3 regions of the Mesorhizobium sp. M0491 genome follow, and region 3 is predicted to be linked to each of the others. Evidence: riboswitches for the same ligand, from Rfam matches in the RefSeq annotation. Region 3 holds a riboswitch; each other region holds the start of a gene.
What was found. Region 3 has a riboswitch for cobalamin ahead of NKI69_RS22200 (aromatic ring-hydroxylating oxygenase subunit alpha). Riboswitches for the same ligand answer to the same signal wherever they lie in the genome.
Positions count from the first base shown of each region.

Region 1: linked by a shared signal. The riboswitch ahead of bluB (5,6-dimethylbenzimidazole synthase) and the one ahead of NKI69_RS22200 (aromatic ring-hydroxylating oxygenase subunit alpha) in region 3 are both predicted to bind cobalamin.
Region 2: linked by a shared signal. The riboswitch ahead of metE (5-methyltetrahydropteroyltriglutamate--homocysteine S-methyltransferase) and the one ahead of NKI69_RS22200 (aromatic ring-hydroxylating oxygenase subunit alpha) in region 3 are both predicted to bind cobalamin.

Region 1 is NZ_JAMYRE010000023.1:20,729-24,938, forward strand. It holds gene NKI69_RS25830 (pirin family protein) at 1-197, opposite strand, end outside; gene NKI69_RS25835 (DUF2277 domain-containing protein) at 237-503, opposite strand; gene NKI69_RS25840 (exodeoxyribonuclease VII small subunit) at 615-866, opposite strand; gene NKI69_RS25845 (histone deacetylase family protein) at 870-1,796, opposite strand; cobalamin riboswitch at 1,918-2,097, shown strand; partial or broken gene bluB (5,6-dimethylbenzimidazole synthase) at 2,209-2,826, shown strand; gene NKI69_RS25855 (hypothetical protein) at 2,949-3,932, opposite strand.
Region 2 is NZ_JAMYRE010000004.1:275,780-279,989, forward strand. It holds gene metE (5-methyltetrahydropteroyltriglutamate--homocysteine S-methyltransferase) at 1-2,284, opposite strand, end outside; cobalamin riboswitch at 2,380-2,581, opposite strand; gene NKI69_RS06975 (trehalose-6-phosphate synthase) at 3,353-3,850, opposite strand; gene NKI69_RS06980 (adenosine kinase) at 4,173-4,210, opposite strand, start outside.
Region 3 is NZ_JAMYRE010000017.1:75,393-79,602, reverse strand. It holds gene NKI69_RS22210 (PqqD family protein) at 1-240, opposite strand, end outside; gene NKI69_RS22205 (FAD-binding oxidoreductase) at 370-1,470, opposite strand; gene NKI69_RS22200 (aromatic ring-hydroxylating oxygenase subunit alpha) at 1,496-2,743, opposite strand; cobalamin riboswitch at 2,859-3,060, opposite strand; gene NKI69_RS22195 (DUF680 domain-containing protein) at 3,568-3,765, shown strand; gene NKI69_RS22190 (DUF680 domain-containing protein) at 3,837-4,037, shown strand; gene NKI69_RS22185 (DUF680 domain-containing protein) at 4,107-4,210, shown strand, end outside.

The sequences.
Region 1 (4,210 bases), on a different contig from region 3:
TGACCGGCGCGCAGGATCGCGGGACCCATGCGGTCGAAGAAGATGAACGGCCCCACCAGCCGCCTTTTTGCCGTCGGCAGGGCACGGCGCACCTGAAAACCGCCGATATCCTTGGCGTTGGGTATGACCATCAATTCGATCTGATCGCTGGCGAAGGCATCGCCTGCCTCAGGGTCTTTCCCGGGGAAGAAGCTCATGGACTCTCCTTGTCGGTGGTCGAAGGCCGCCTGGCCGCATCAGGCAAAGCGGATCGCCGCCTTTGCCCGCAGCTTGGCCGCCACCTCTTCGCGATTACGCGGATGCTGGTGGGTTTCCAGGGAATCGAGCAGTTCGCGCGCCGAGGCGGCGATGGCTTCGACGGCATGGTCGAAGGCGTGCTGGTTCTGCTTCGAGGGTCGCGTGGTTCCGCTCAGCTTGCGGACGAACTGAAGAGCCGCGTCGCGCACCTCGTCATTGGTTGCCGGCGGATCAAAATTGAACAGGGTCTTGATGTTTCTGCACATCGCTTCCGTATCTCCTCTTGTCCTTGAGCTGTTTCAATCGGAACGAGTTATATCCTCGATCATGATCATGTCCAAAAACCGGTGAGGCGAGGCCATCGTTCGGACCGAGCCTCAATCCGCGTCGAGTGGCTCCGTTCCAACCGGCTTGCCGTCGCGCGACAGCCTGATCTTCTCGACCTTGTCCTCGGCGGCCTTCAGCAGCCGGTCGCAATGCGCCTTCAGCGCCTCACCACGCTCATAGATCTTGATCGACTGGTCGAGCGGCACGTCGCCACGCTCCAGATCATCGACGATCTTCTCCAGCGCATCGAGTGCCTGCTCGAAGCTCATCGCCTTGACGTCTTCGTTGGTCTCATCGGCCATCATTCATCCTTTCATCAGTCGCCCGACATGGGCGGCGACCGAAAATGCCAATCCCTGCAGATCGTAGCCGCCCTCGAGCAGGCTGACGAGCCGGTTGCCGCTGTGGCGTGCCGCGCGCTGCATCAGCTGGCCGGTCGCCCAGTCGAAATCATCCTCGGTCAGATTGATCTCGGCCAGCGGATCGCGGTGGTGCGCGTCGAACCCCGCCGAAATGATGATCAGGTCGGGCGCGAAATTGTCGAGCGCGGGCAGGACGCGCGACAGGAAGGCATCGCGAAACACTTCGCTGCCGGTCTGCGGCGCCAGCGGTGCGTTGACGATGTTGCCGGCGCCCGTTTCGGTCTTCGCTCCGGTGCCGGGATAAAGCGGCATCTGGTGTGTCGAGCAATAGAGCACCGACGGATCGTCCCAGAAAATATCCTGCGTGCCATTGCCGTGATGCACGTCCCAGTCGACGACGGCAACGCGCTCGACACCGTGTTTCTTCTGCGCATAACGCGCCGCGATCGCCGCCGTGTTGAACAGGCAAAAGCCCATCGCCGTGGTCTTTTCGGCATGATGGCCGGGCGGCCGGGCGGCGACGAAGACGTTGTCGGCGCGGCCCGAAAAGACATCATCGACGGCGGCGTTGGCGGCGCCGATCGCGGTGATCGCCGCTTGCCAGCTCTTCGGGCTGGCAGTGGTGTCGGCATCGATGCGGGCAATCCCCTCGTCGGGGATGGCGGCGCGCACGCGGGCGACGAAATCGGCGGGATGCGCGTAGAGGATGGTGGCCTCGTCGCCTTCCGGCGCCTGAATACGATCGAGCCCGGCAAAGGCTTCGTCGTCGAGCACGCGCTCGATGGCGCGTAAGCGGTCGGGCCGCTCGGGATGTCCGGGCGGCGTGAGATGCTCGAGGAAGATCGGATGGGTGTAGAGACGGGTGGTCATCGTCCTAATCTAGTGACCCGGATCGACAAAGGCCATGCACGGGCGGCCGATGACTGGGGAAAATCGCGACTGCGTCCATTCGCGTCGCCGCAGGCATTGGCCCCGCGGGCGCTTCGGCGTAAGGTCCCTGGTACTGCCTGGTGCCCGCCGCAAGCGGGAGAATCGGGAACACGGTTGAATTCCGTGGCGTGCCCAACGCTGTGAGGGGGACCGCGCCGGTAAATGCCACTGTCGATGACGGGAAGGCACCGGACGCGGGTTGATCCCGAGCCAGAAGACCGGCCTGGCAGGCATTGTCATCCGCGTGGTCAGGCGGATGGCATCAGAGCGACGTGCGTCTACTTGGACGCACAAAGTACGCTCTGTCAGTTTTGAATCTGCAATCGCAAGGGGACAAGCGATGCCGGAACACATGACCGCTGCCATTGACGATGGATTTGACCAGAATGCGCGCGATGCGGTCTACCGCGCCATGTTCACGCGGCGTGACGTGCGCAGCCATTTCCTGCCCACCGCGATCGATGACGACGTGCTGGCACGGCTGCTGCTTGCCGCCCATCACGCGCCATCGGTCGGCTTCATGCAGCCATGGAATTTCATTGTCATTCGCGATGTCAAACGACGGGCGGAGGTGCGCGACCTGTTCCTGGCCGCGCGAGAACAGGAACTGCCGGCGATCGAGGCGGAAAAACAGGCGCTGTACCGCAAGCTCAAGCTGGAAGGCATCTGCGAGAGCGCGCTCAACATCTGCATCACCTGCGACCGGCAGCGCTCGAAGGGTTCGCCGCTGGGACGCTGGCACAATCCGGAGATGGATCTCTACAGCACCGTCTGCGCGGTGCAGAATTTCTGGCTGGCCGCGCGTGCCGAGGGCGTTGGCGTCGGCTGGGTGAGCATCATCGAGGCTGAGGCGCTGAAGCGGCTGTTGGCCATTCCGGATCACGTAACGCCGGTCGCCTATCTCTGCGTCGGCCGTGTTTCCGAGTTCGCTCCCAAACCGGACCTTGAAACGCATGGCTGGGGACGGCGGCTGCCGCTGCCGGAGCTGATCATGAGCGAGACCTTTTCCGGGCAAGGCGAGACACAGCTCAAATCCACCGTGGCGCGCCTCAACACCGTTCCTGCCTCACCAGACACCATCCGCCCAGCCGATCAGGGTGTGGCGCCGGCCGTAGCCCAGCGCGAACCGCCGAAGGAGGCCAGCGCCTTGTCCTTGAGCTCCCTGAACTTCGACGATGCCTCGGCCAGCCGGGCGTCCCAGGCCGGATCGGGCACCTGGCCCGCGATGGTCTTGAAATAGACCTGCATCAGGCAGGCGATGGCGAAAGGCTCGATGAACGCCGCCTTGAATGCCCAGGCGAAGACGATGGCGAGCACAAAAGCCCAGCCGGCGAGCTGGCCAGGCATCAGGAACAGAATCGCACCGGCAGGTGCCAGCATCATCAGAAAGATGATGAACGACATGCCCCACATGATGACCGCCAGCCAGACGGCGTTCTTGACCATGACCTTGCCGTTCTGAGCATAGAGCACTACGCCTTGGCGCGCCGTCTCGAAGGGCGAGGCTGAATTGATGCGGATGTTGTAGCCGAGGATGATCTCGTCGACATAGGTCAGCGACAGGCGGATCACCGTGTTGATGAAGGAGACCAGGCCGCTCAGGCCTGGTATCGGCAGGAAGGCGGCGATACCGCCGAGCAGGCCGGTGATGGCACGGATGGCACCCTTGACGAGTCGGTCGACGACGAAAAGGATGTTGGCTTCGGCAAAACGCTGGGTGACGACATCCCTGGCGTAGGCGATCTGGTCCTGACCGCCGGGAATGTCGCGGCCGTCGATCAGATGAACCATGACGGCGATGTGGCCGGCCTTGACGACATAGAGGATGTATTCGCGGATCCAGTAGACGGCGATCGAGACGACGCCGAAACCGACCACGCCGCCCCACAGGGCAAACGACAGCGGCCCGTCGGGATCGGTGGAGATATTGCCAACGCCATAGCCGACGGAGGCGCCGGTGCCGGTTGCCATAATATAGGCCAGCGTGATGCCGAAATAGACGATCATGCGAAAGACGATGAACGGCCAGGTCCGCATCATGATGGACACCGACCGGCCGATCTCGAAATCCCACATGTGTCCCGAATCTCCGCCTCAGAGATGGTGGAAGAGGATGGACTCAACCCGGCGATTGTCAATTGCGGCCCTGACGCCAAAGGGCGACGAATTCGGGGTAACGGGTTGGTTCGGAGCCCGCCAGCGCGTTGGCTGACGGAGCATCAAACGAAAAACCCGCCTGTGCGGCCGGTCACTGGCGCAAATCAGCACCATGGACGAATATATACCTTAGCTGAGGGCATGGTGTCAAGAAAAATTCCTATCGTGAACAGCTGCCGGCACGAAAGCTCCGGTGA
Region 2 (4,210 bases), on a different contig from region 3:
CCTCCCATTTGCGTGTTTTGAGGCCACAGTCCGGGTTTATCCACAGTTGGCCGTCGGACAGTCGCTCGCGGGCAAGCATGACTAAGTCCGAAATCTCGCCGACTTCCGGGACGCGTGGTGAGTGAATATCATAGACGCCGGGACCGATTTCGTTCGGAAATTTGGAGCTCGTGAAGGCGTCCAACAGTTCCATCTTCGAGCGCGACGTCTCAATCGAAATGACATCCGCATCCATTCCAGCAATCGCGTGAATGATCTCGTTGAACTCCGAATAGCACATGTGGGTATGAATTTGAGTCGCGTCCTTTACACCCGTTGAAGCGATCCGGAAACATTCGACAGCCCAGTCGAGATAGACTTTCCAGTCAGATTGGCGCAGTGGCAATCCTTCGCGAAACGCGGCCTCATCGATCTGGACCATCCTTGCGCCGGATCTTTCGAGATCCGTCACTTCGTCGCGGATGGCGAGCGCGATCTGGCGGCAGGCTTCGGAGCGGGGTACGTCGTCGCGAACAAAAGACCAGTTGAGAATGGTGACTGGGCCTGTGAGCATTCCCTTCACGGGCTTTTCCGTAAGCGACTGGGCGAATTGCCACCAGCGCACTGTCATCGGATTGCGCCTCGATACGTCGCCGAAAATGATGGGGGGACGCACGTAGCGCGACCCATAGCTTTGTACCCAGGCATGCTGGGTGAGCGCGAAGCCGGACAACTGCTCGCCGAAATGCTGTACCATGTCGTTTCGCTCGAACTCACCGTGCACCAGCACGTCCAGCCCGATCTCTTCCTGCCAGCGAATTGCAGCCTCGATCTCCTTCTTCAGGAACGTCTCATAGTCGACATAGCTCAGCTGACCCTTCGCATGAGCGGCCCGCGCCTTGCGTACCTGCGGCGTCTGCGGGAAGGACCCGATGGTCGTCGTCGGGAACGGCGGCAGCCCGAGTGAGCCGGCTTGGACTCTGGAGCGCTCGCCAAAAGCGCTCTCTCGTCGCTTCGCGCTGTCCTCAATGCTAGCGATCCGCCCCTGAACAAGCGGGTCATGGATCCTCGTGGATGTCACGCGCGTGGCGGCAGCCTCGGCAGACGCTTTCAACGCGCCTGCCACCGCATCCCTGCCTTGGGACAGGGCCCGGGCCAGCAAGACCAGCTCGTCGGTCTTCTGGGCCGCGAAGGCGAGCCACGACCTGATGTCGGCGTCGAGTTCCGTCTCCATGCGCAGATCAATCGGCACATGCAGCATCGAGCAAGAAGGCGCGATCTCGACGCGGTCCAAGGGCCAGCCGGCGACGATCGGTTTGATGCGGTCGAGAATGGCGGGCAGGTTCGCACGCCAGACGTTGCGGCCATCGATCAAGCCAAGCGAGAGCACCAGATCCTTCGGAGCGAGCCGACCCACCGTTTCCAGCTGCTCGGGAGCGCGCACGAGATCAATATGCAGCCCGGCCAGGGGCAGAGAAACCGCGGTTTCGAGATTGTCTCCCAGCGACCCGAAATACGTAGCCAGCATGATCTTCAGCTCGGGCGCGGCTTTCGACAGCTGGCCATAGGCGAATTCGAACGCAGCTCGTTCGTTCGGGTTCAGATCGAGGACAAGCGCTGGCTCATCGATCTGCACCCAGTCGGCTCCCGACAGCTTCAGCTTCTGCAGGACTTGCTCGTAAACGGGCAGCAGCCGCGGTAGGAGCGCGATGGGACCGAACCCCTCGGCAGGCGATTTCGCCAGCTTGAGGAAGGTGATGGGTCCAAGGATGACTGGGCGTGTGTGAATGCCGAGAGCTTTAGCCTCGAGGAAGTAATCGACCGGCTTCGATGACGAGAGGGCGAACGTCTGATCATCATCGAGTTCCGGCACAATGTAGTGGTAGTTGGTGTCAAACCACTTGGTCATTTCCATCGCGGTTACACCAGGTCCATGAGCCTCCTCCTGGTGACCAGCGTGTCCACAATCCTCCGTCTGACCCTGGTTGCCGCGCGCCATTGCGAAGTAGATGTCAAGTGGGACCTCGCCGCTATTCCAGCCGTAACGGGATGGAACGGCCCCGACCATGGCTGCGGTGTCGAGCACATGGTCGTAAAGCGAGAAGTCGTTCGACGGGATTTTCGACACGCCGCGATCGCGCTGCTCTTCCCAGCTAGCGGCACGGAGCGCCTTCGACGTCGTGAGAAGGTCGCCAGCGGACGATGTTCCGGACCAGTAGCTTTCAAGCGCGAATTTCAGTTCTCGCCGACGACCGAAGCGCGGCACGCCGAGCGTTGCTACAGGAATTTCCTGAGAGTCAGTCATGTCATACCCCGATGGTTGGGGCGCCGATGACAAGGAAGGCGCTAGCAGGCCGGCACGAACGCCGGCTTGCAGCGGCCACCGAGACACCCCGCCCGTGGACGTAATTCGCCGTGGCAGGTCTCCTGGCTCGCGGGGTCATAGCCTCTACCCGTCTTCCTGAGGGTATTCGCCTCAGTGACATGAGTGGGGTTGGCTCGCCGCTAACAGTTGCGGGGGCAGCGCCGGCATTGCACCGGCTTCCCTCTTAGCTCCGCTGCGGCAGCGCCGCACGCGAGAACCACGACACGCAGACAATCACAGCAGTCCGCTCTTTTGTCAATGACGCATAACGAAATGTTTATGTCGTTATGTGATTTCGCTTTTACGCTTGTCTAACATTGTGAAATATTCAGTCGCCCATTGGCGGCGCTGCTCCGCTGCCACCATTGTCCAACTAATGGATCCCTGTCGGGCTGCGACATACCTCGCAGGTCGCCGATGAAGGATTTCGGACAAGACTTCAAGCGCGTGACAACGTCATTAGAATGCAGAAGATCGCATTGGTGGCGATGTTTAACGATGCGGCCGCAAGCCGTGCGTGCGTGGTAGAAGCGGTTTTCTCGGAGTGAGCGCCAAACCGTGGTCCGAGGGGAATTGGCACGCCAGTCGTCATCACGGGTGACTAGGCAATCGTGATGACTCCGCTCGGCGGCAAGAGACCACACTGACTGGAGCCTGGCTCAAGGGTCTGATGCAAAGCCCGACTGTGGTCCCGATAAGCCGCTTAAGCCGCATTCAGGCGGTCAGGATAAGTATCTCTCTCTCCAAGCGCTCGGCATTGAGGGATGCGCAAATGCAGGCAAAGCTCGCGTGCTTCATATTCTGCATCATACGATCGGCAGGACCCAGTTTTTATCCAGTGCACGCGTCAGCGCGGTGTGCAATTCTGGCTCGGTCCGATACGAAGGCATTTGGGCCTCGCTGATCCAGCCCAAGCCAACATAGTGGAAGTGATCCGCAGGGACCGTAACCCGGCTGCTGTCCAGTTGCCGAACGAAGTCCGCTGACCAATGGTGGATCGTATACGCTTCAAGTCTGTCCATCATCCTCCGCCGCGTTGGATGCGTTCTCGCGCGGCATGCTGGCCGCTCTTGAGATCGCGGTAGCTATCTCGTCGGAGAGCCTCGGATTTACCAGCAGGGCGTCCTCGCCGAAGTCTTCGGCCGCGCCGGCAAACTTCGATAACACCAGAACGCCAGGGTCGCTCGGATCTTGTGCAGCAATGTATTCTTTCGCCACAAGATTCATGCCATCGCGCAACGGCGTCACAACGCAAACACGCGCGGCTCTGTAAAGACCCGCTATCTCAGCTTGGGTGAACGACCTGTTCTCATAGATAATCGGCATCCACTCGTCCGTGCCATGCCGGTTGTTGACTTGATTGACGAGTCTTTCGACGTCGCGCCGATATTCGCTGTACGCTTGGATGTCGCCACGTGAGGGAGTTGCGATTTGCAAGAGCGAGACACGTTGCGGCTCGACTTCGAAGATGAAGCCCTGCTGCCAATTCCGCTGGTCCCATACCAATGGCGAACCAGTCTGCCCGCATTCGGCATCGTGGGACGTGATCGCAAGTCAAGTGCTCCGACAGACGCCGCGAGTTCTCCGTTACCTCAGGAACCTTACTGGCCTTCCCCAAGCTGAGCTTCTGGAAAATGCCGGTGGCGATCTCGATGACGGTGAATGCCGTCAAGGCAAGCCCGCCTTGCACCGCTCTTCCAGCGAGCTTCACGGCAGCAGAATCGGTCAGTTCTCCGAAGCGAATGGCTGTCGCTATCAGCGAGCTTTGACACAGTTCCGCCACTGCGATGATCGCGTCAGTAGGGCGGCTGGTTAGTTGCCCGCGCATCTACAGCAACCCAGCCCGTTCCGCCTCGCGGCGCAAAT
Region 3 (4,210 bases):
TTCGAGCAATTGTGAAACAAAGCCGTCAATCGCGGCGGCATCGAGGGCGCCAATTCCGGTCGCGGCGCCGACCAGTTCGGAGGCAGGCACGCCGGACGACAGTGCATCCCAAAGCCTGCTGCCTGAATCAGAAAAGCCGAAATATTTGCCCGTGGTCAGGTCAAGAACGACGGCTTCGCCGTCGAAGGATTCAAAGACGATATCCTTGCTGGCAATGGCATAGATGCCGGATTGTCGCATATTTGCTCCCCCGCCGAGCAGGCCGCGGAGATGATCTTCGGGCCTTACGGTCAACCCCACCGTTGCAGGCGTCTAACCATTTGCAGGGTTTTTGGCAAGATGGCGCAGGCTCCGGGCGAGCGCAGCCGGTCACGCTTCGATTTCAAGCGCCGAAAGCGGCTTCGAGCAACAGGCGAGGATAAAGCCGTCCTCGATTTCGTGATCGAGGATGCCGCCATTGTGACTCATCTCGACGTCGCCCGCGACCTTCCTCACCTTGCAGGTGCCGCACAGGCCGAACTCGCAGGCGGCGGGAATCCGCACCCCAGAGGCGCGTGCCGTCTGCAGCACGGTCTGGCCGGCGACGCATTCGGCATCGACATCGGAAAGCGAGAACCGGATTGGTGTCACGGCCTCGACTGCAGCAGCGGCGCCGTCTTCCGCCGGCGGCGAGAACGGCGCCGGGATCTCCTCCACGGCAGGCGCCGCGAAGCTTTCCTGATGGTATTTCGCCATGTCGAAGCCGGCGGCTTCCAGCATGCCGCGCACGGCGCGCATGAAGGGATCGGGGCCGCAGCAGAAGATCTCGCGCTCGCGGAAATCGGGCGCCAGCAATGGCAGCCGGATCGCGTCGATGCGGCCCATATGGCCGAACCAGCCCTCGCGGCTCGACCGCTCCTCGATCATGAAGCCGAGCGACAGGCCGGGCATGCGGCTGCCGAGCAGCTCGAGTTCCTTGCGGAAAATGATCTCTTCCGGGCGGCGCGCGCAGTTGACGAAGCCGACATCGGTCCATGGCGCGCAGTCGTTCAGCCAGCGCAGCATCGACATCATCGGCGTCACGCCGGAGCCGGCCGAAATGAACAGATATTTGGCCGCCGGGTGGCTGTGCAGCGAGAAGTCGCCGGTCGGCCCATAGGCCTTGACGTGCGAACCGGGCGTCAGATGGTCGAACATCCAGCGCGTACCGGTGCTGCCCGCCTGCGCCTTGACCGTCACCGCGATCGAGAACGGCCGCGACGGCGAGGACGACAGCGTGTAGGTGCGCATCAGCGGCCCGTCCGATGTCGGCAATTCCAGCGTCACGAACTGGCCCGGTTTGTAGCGGAACCAGGTCTGGTTGTCGGAGCGGAAGGTGAAGGTCTTCACGTCAGGCGCTTCGTCACTGACGCCGATCACTTCCAGCACCTGCAGCCTGTCGTTCCAGGGCGTCATCTGGTCGAGATGGCGATAGAGGCCAAGGTCCGTCATCGCATTCATCCTCTTGTCCCCTGGGCTAGGCGACGCTGCGCAGGGCCGGCCGGTCGCCTTCTGCAAGGCGCGGTCCGATGAACGACGCGTACCACTCGACGAACTGGATCACGCCGCCCTCATGCAGCTCCGAATAGGGGCCTGGTTCGTAGGCCGGCGACAAGATGCCGAAGGCGTTTTCCTCGACGATGCGACGGTCCTGGTCGTTGGTCTCGGTCCAGACATGGGTGAGCTCAGCGAGATCGTAGTCGACGCCTTCGACCGCATCCTTGTGGACGAGCCATTTTGTCGTCACCGCGGTTTCCGTGGCACTGATCGGCAGCACGCGGAAGGTGACGGCATGGTCGCCGAGGATATGGTTCCAGGTTGTCGGATAATGATAAAGCAGCAAGGAGCCGATGCGGTCGGTTGAAACGCTGTCGGACAGGTTCTTCTGGACCGCCCGTTTTCCCGTCATGGTGTAGCTGACGGCATCGCGCAGCAGCGGCGCGCGGGTGGCGCGGTACTGCCCTGCCGGATCGATGCGGAATTTGCTCGGCAGGCCTGATGCCTCGCATTTGGCCCAGTGCGCGACCATTTCAGGGTCGCTGTCGGCGCCGTTGACGCCGGTCACGGTCGGAGCCTCGGGGAAGGTCTTGCACAGCTCAGGATGATTGGCGGCGCAGTGATAGCACTCGCGGTTGTTTTCCCAGACCAGCTTCCAGTTGCCCTTCTCGACGATCGTGCTCTCGAAGGCGATCTTTGCTTCACGCAACCGGTGCGGCAAAAGATAGGGTTCGATCATCGCCCGCATCGGCGCGAAATCCGCCGGCTCCTTGGCCAGACAGATGAAGATGTAGCCGCCGACGCTCTCGCAGGCGACCGGCTTCAGGCTTAAATCACTCTTGTCGAAACCGTCGGCCATCTGGCGGGCAAACAGCAGGCGGCCGTCCAGCTCATAGGTCCACTGGTGATAGGGGCAGACGAGCTTTGCCGCCGTGCCCTTCTCCGTGTTGCATACACGGCTGCCGCGATGGCGGCAGGAATTGTGGAAGGCGTTGATCTTGCCGTGCTGGTCGCGGACAAGGACCACCGGATAGTCGCCGATCTGCACGGTGATGTAGCTGCCCGGCTTCGGCAGTTCGCAATCATGGCCGATGAACAGCCAGTCGCGATACCAGATCAGCTCCATGTCGAGCTTGAAGTAGTCCGGATCGGTGTAGAAGGGCTGCTCCAGCGAAAAGCCTTGCCGGCGCCCCTTCAGGAGCCTCAGCATGTCGTTGCGGGTATCCATGTCCTGTCCTCGTTTCTAAGGACTGAACTGGTGGTGATGGAGGAAGGATTGAAACGCAGGCCGGCTAGGTGCCAGACATGCGCTATCCACCTCTTGACCGCCCACCGCGATCAGTCGAGTCTAACAATCTCGGGCTGGTTTCCGGGCTCTGGAGTTGTCCTTGCGGACCATCGCGACACCTTCCCAGGCAGTTGCCCAGTGGTCTCCCGTTGCGACTTGAACTCCACCACCGTTGCGGGGGCAGCGCCGGATTCTGACCGGCTTCCCAATTCTCCGCCTCGTCGTCACGAAGCGGCACCTGAGATGGTATGATCTAACCACGATCGGGGGCGCGCCGTCGGCATGAAAACGACATCGTATCCATGCGGCGCGACACGGCCTGCGAACGTTCCCGCAGACCGTCGCGGGCTGAAATCCACCTCCCGGATGACCATTTTGCCGGCTGCGATATCCCCGAATCGGACCCCTTGGCGGGGTCAAAAAAGGTTAACGGTTTCGAAAAGTGACTATTAGCTCGATCTAAAATCGAACCGAACGGTTCGTTTCTGTTGACGGTGCGTGCAGGAGGGTGTGAACGCTGGGCCTCTGAAACAGTCAGTGATCCATCCAGCGGTTACACTTAACATGCTGATTTAAAGAAGAAAAATATACCCGTAGATTCCCTTGGCACAATTTCAAGGTGTGGATTCATGGTCCACACGGAACAACTTCGTGATTGGAAAAGGCGGGGTTGCCCTCCCACATCGGGGCTGTCCGAACGACGCGATTTCATTTCCAAGACACGCCGCTAGACGGACGGAAAAAGACGATACTGGAGTACAAAAATGAAAAAGATCATTCTCACTGCCGCAGCCCTTCTGGCCATTTCCGGCAGCGCCTTCGCTGGTAGCGACCACTACGGTTCGAACGCCGCGGCAGCCACTGCTGTCGACAGCTCGTACACCGCTTCGACCAAGAAGTCGGAACCGGCTGCTCAGGCGCCTGCCCAGGGTGCTGACCGCAACCTCTTCGGCAACAACTAACAGCCGATTCCCAGTCGACGGCGGGCTCGCCCGCCGCCCTGGCGAAATTCAGACATTCAGGAGTATTTAAGATGAACAAGATCCTCATTGCTGCCGCCGCCGTTCTGGCCATCTCCGGCAGCGCTTTCGCCGGCAGCGACAACTACGGTTCGAACGGCTCTAACCAGCCTGCCGCCGCAGTGGACCAGTCGTACACGGCTTCCACCAAGACCTCGGAACCGGCTGCCCAGACGCCCGCTCAGGGCAGCGACCGTAACCTCTTCGGTCGCTAACAGCCAATTTCGCAAGCGACGGCAGCTGTGTCTGCCGTCCTGGCGAAATCCAGAATTCAGGAGATTAAAATGAACAAGATCCTTATTGCTGCCGCCGCCGTTCTGGCCATCACCGGCAGCGCGTTCGCCGGCAGCGACAACTTTGGCTCCAATGGCGCCAATCAGCCTGCGGT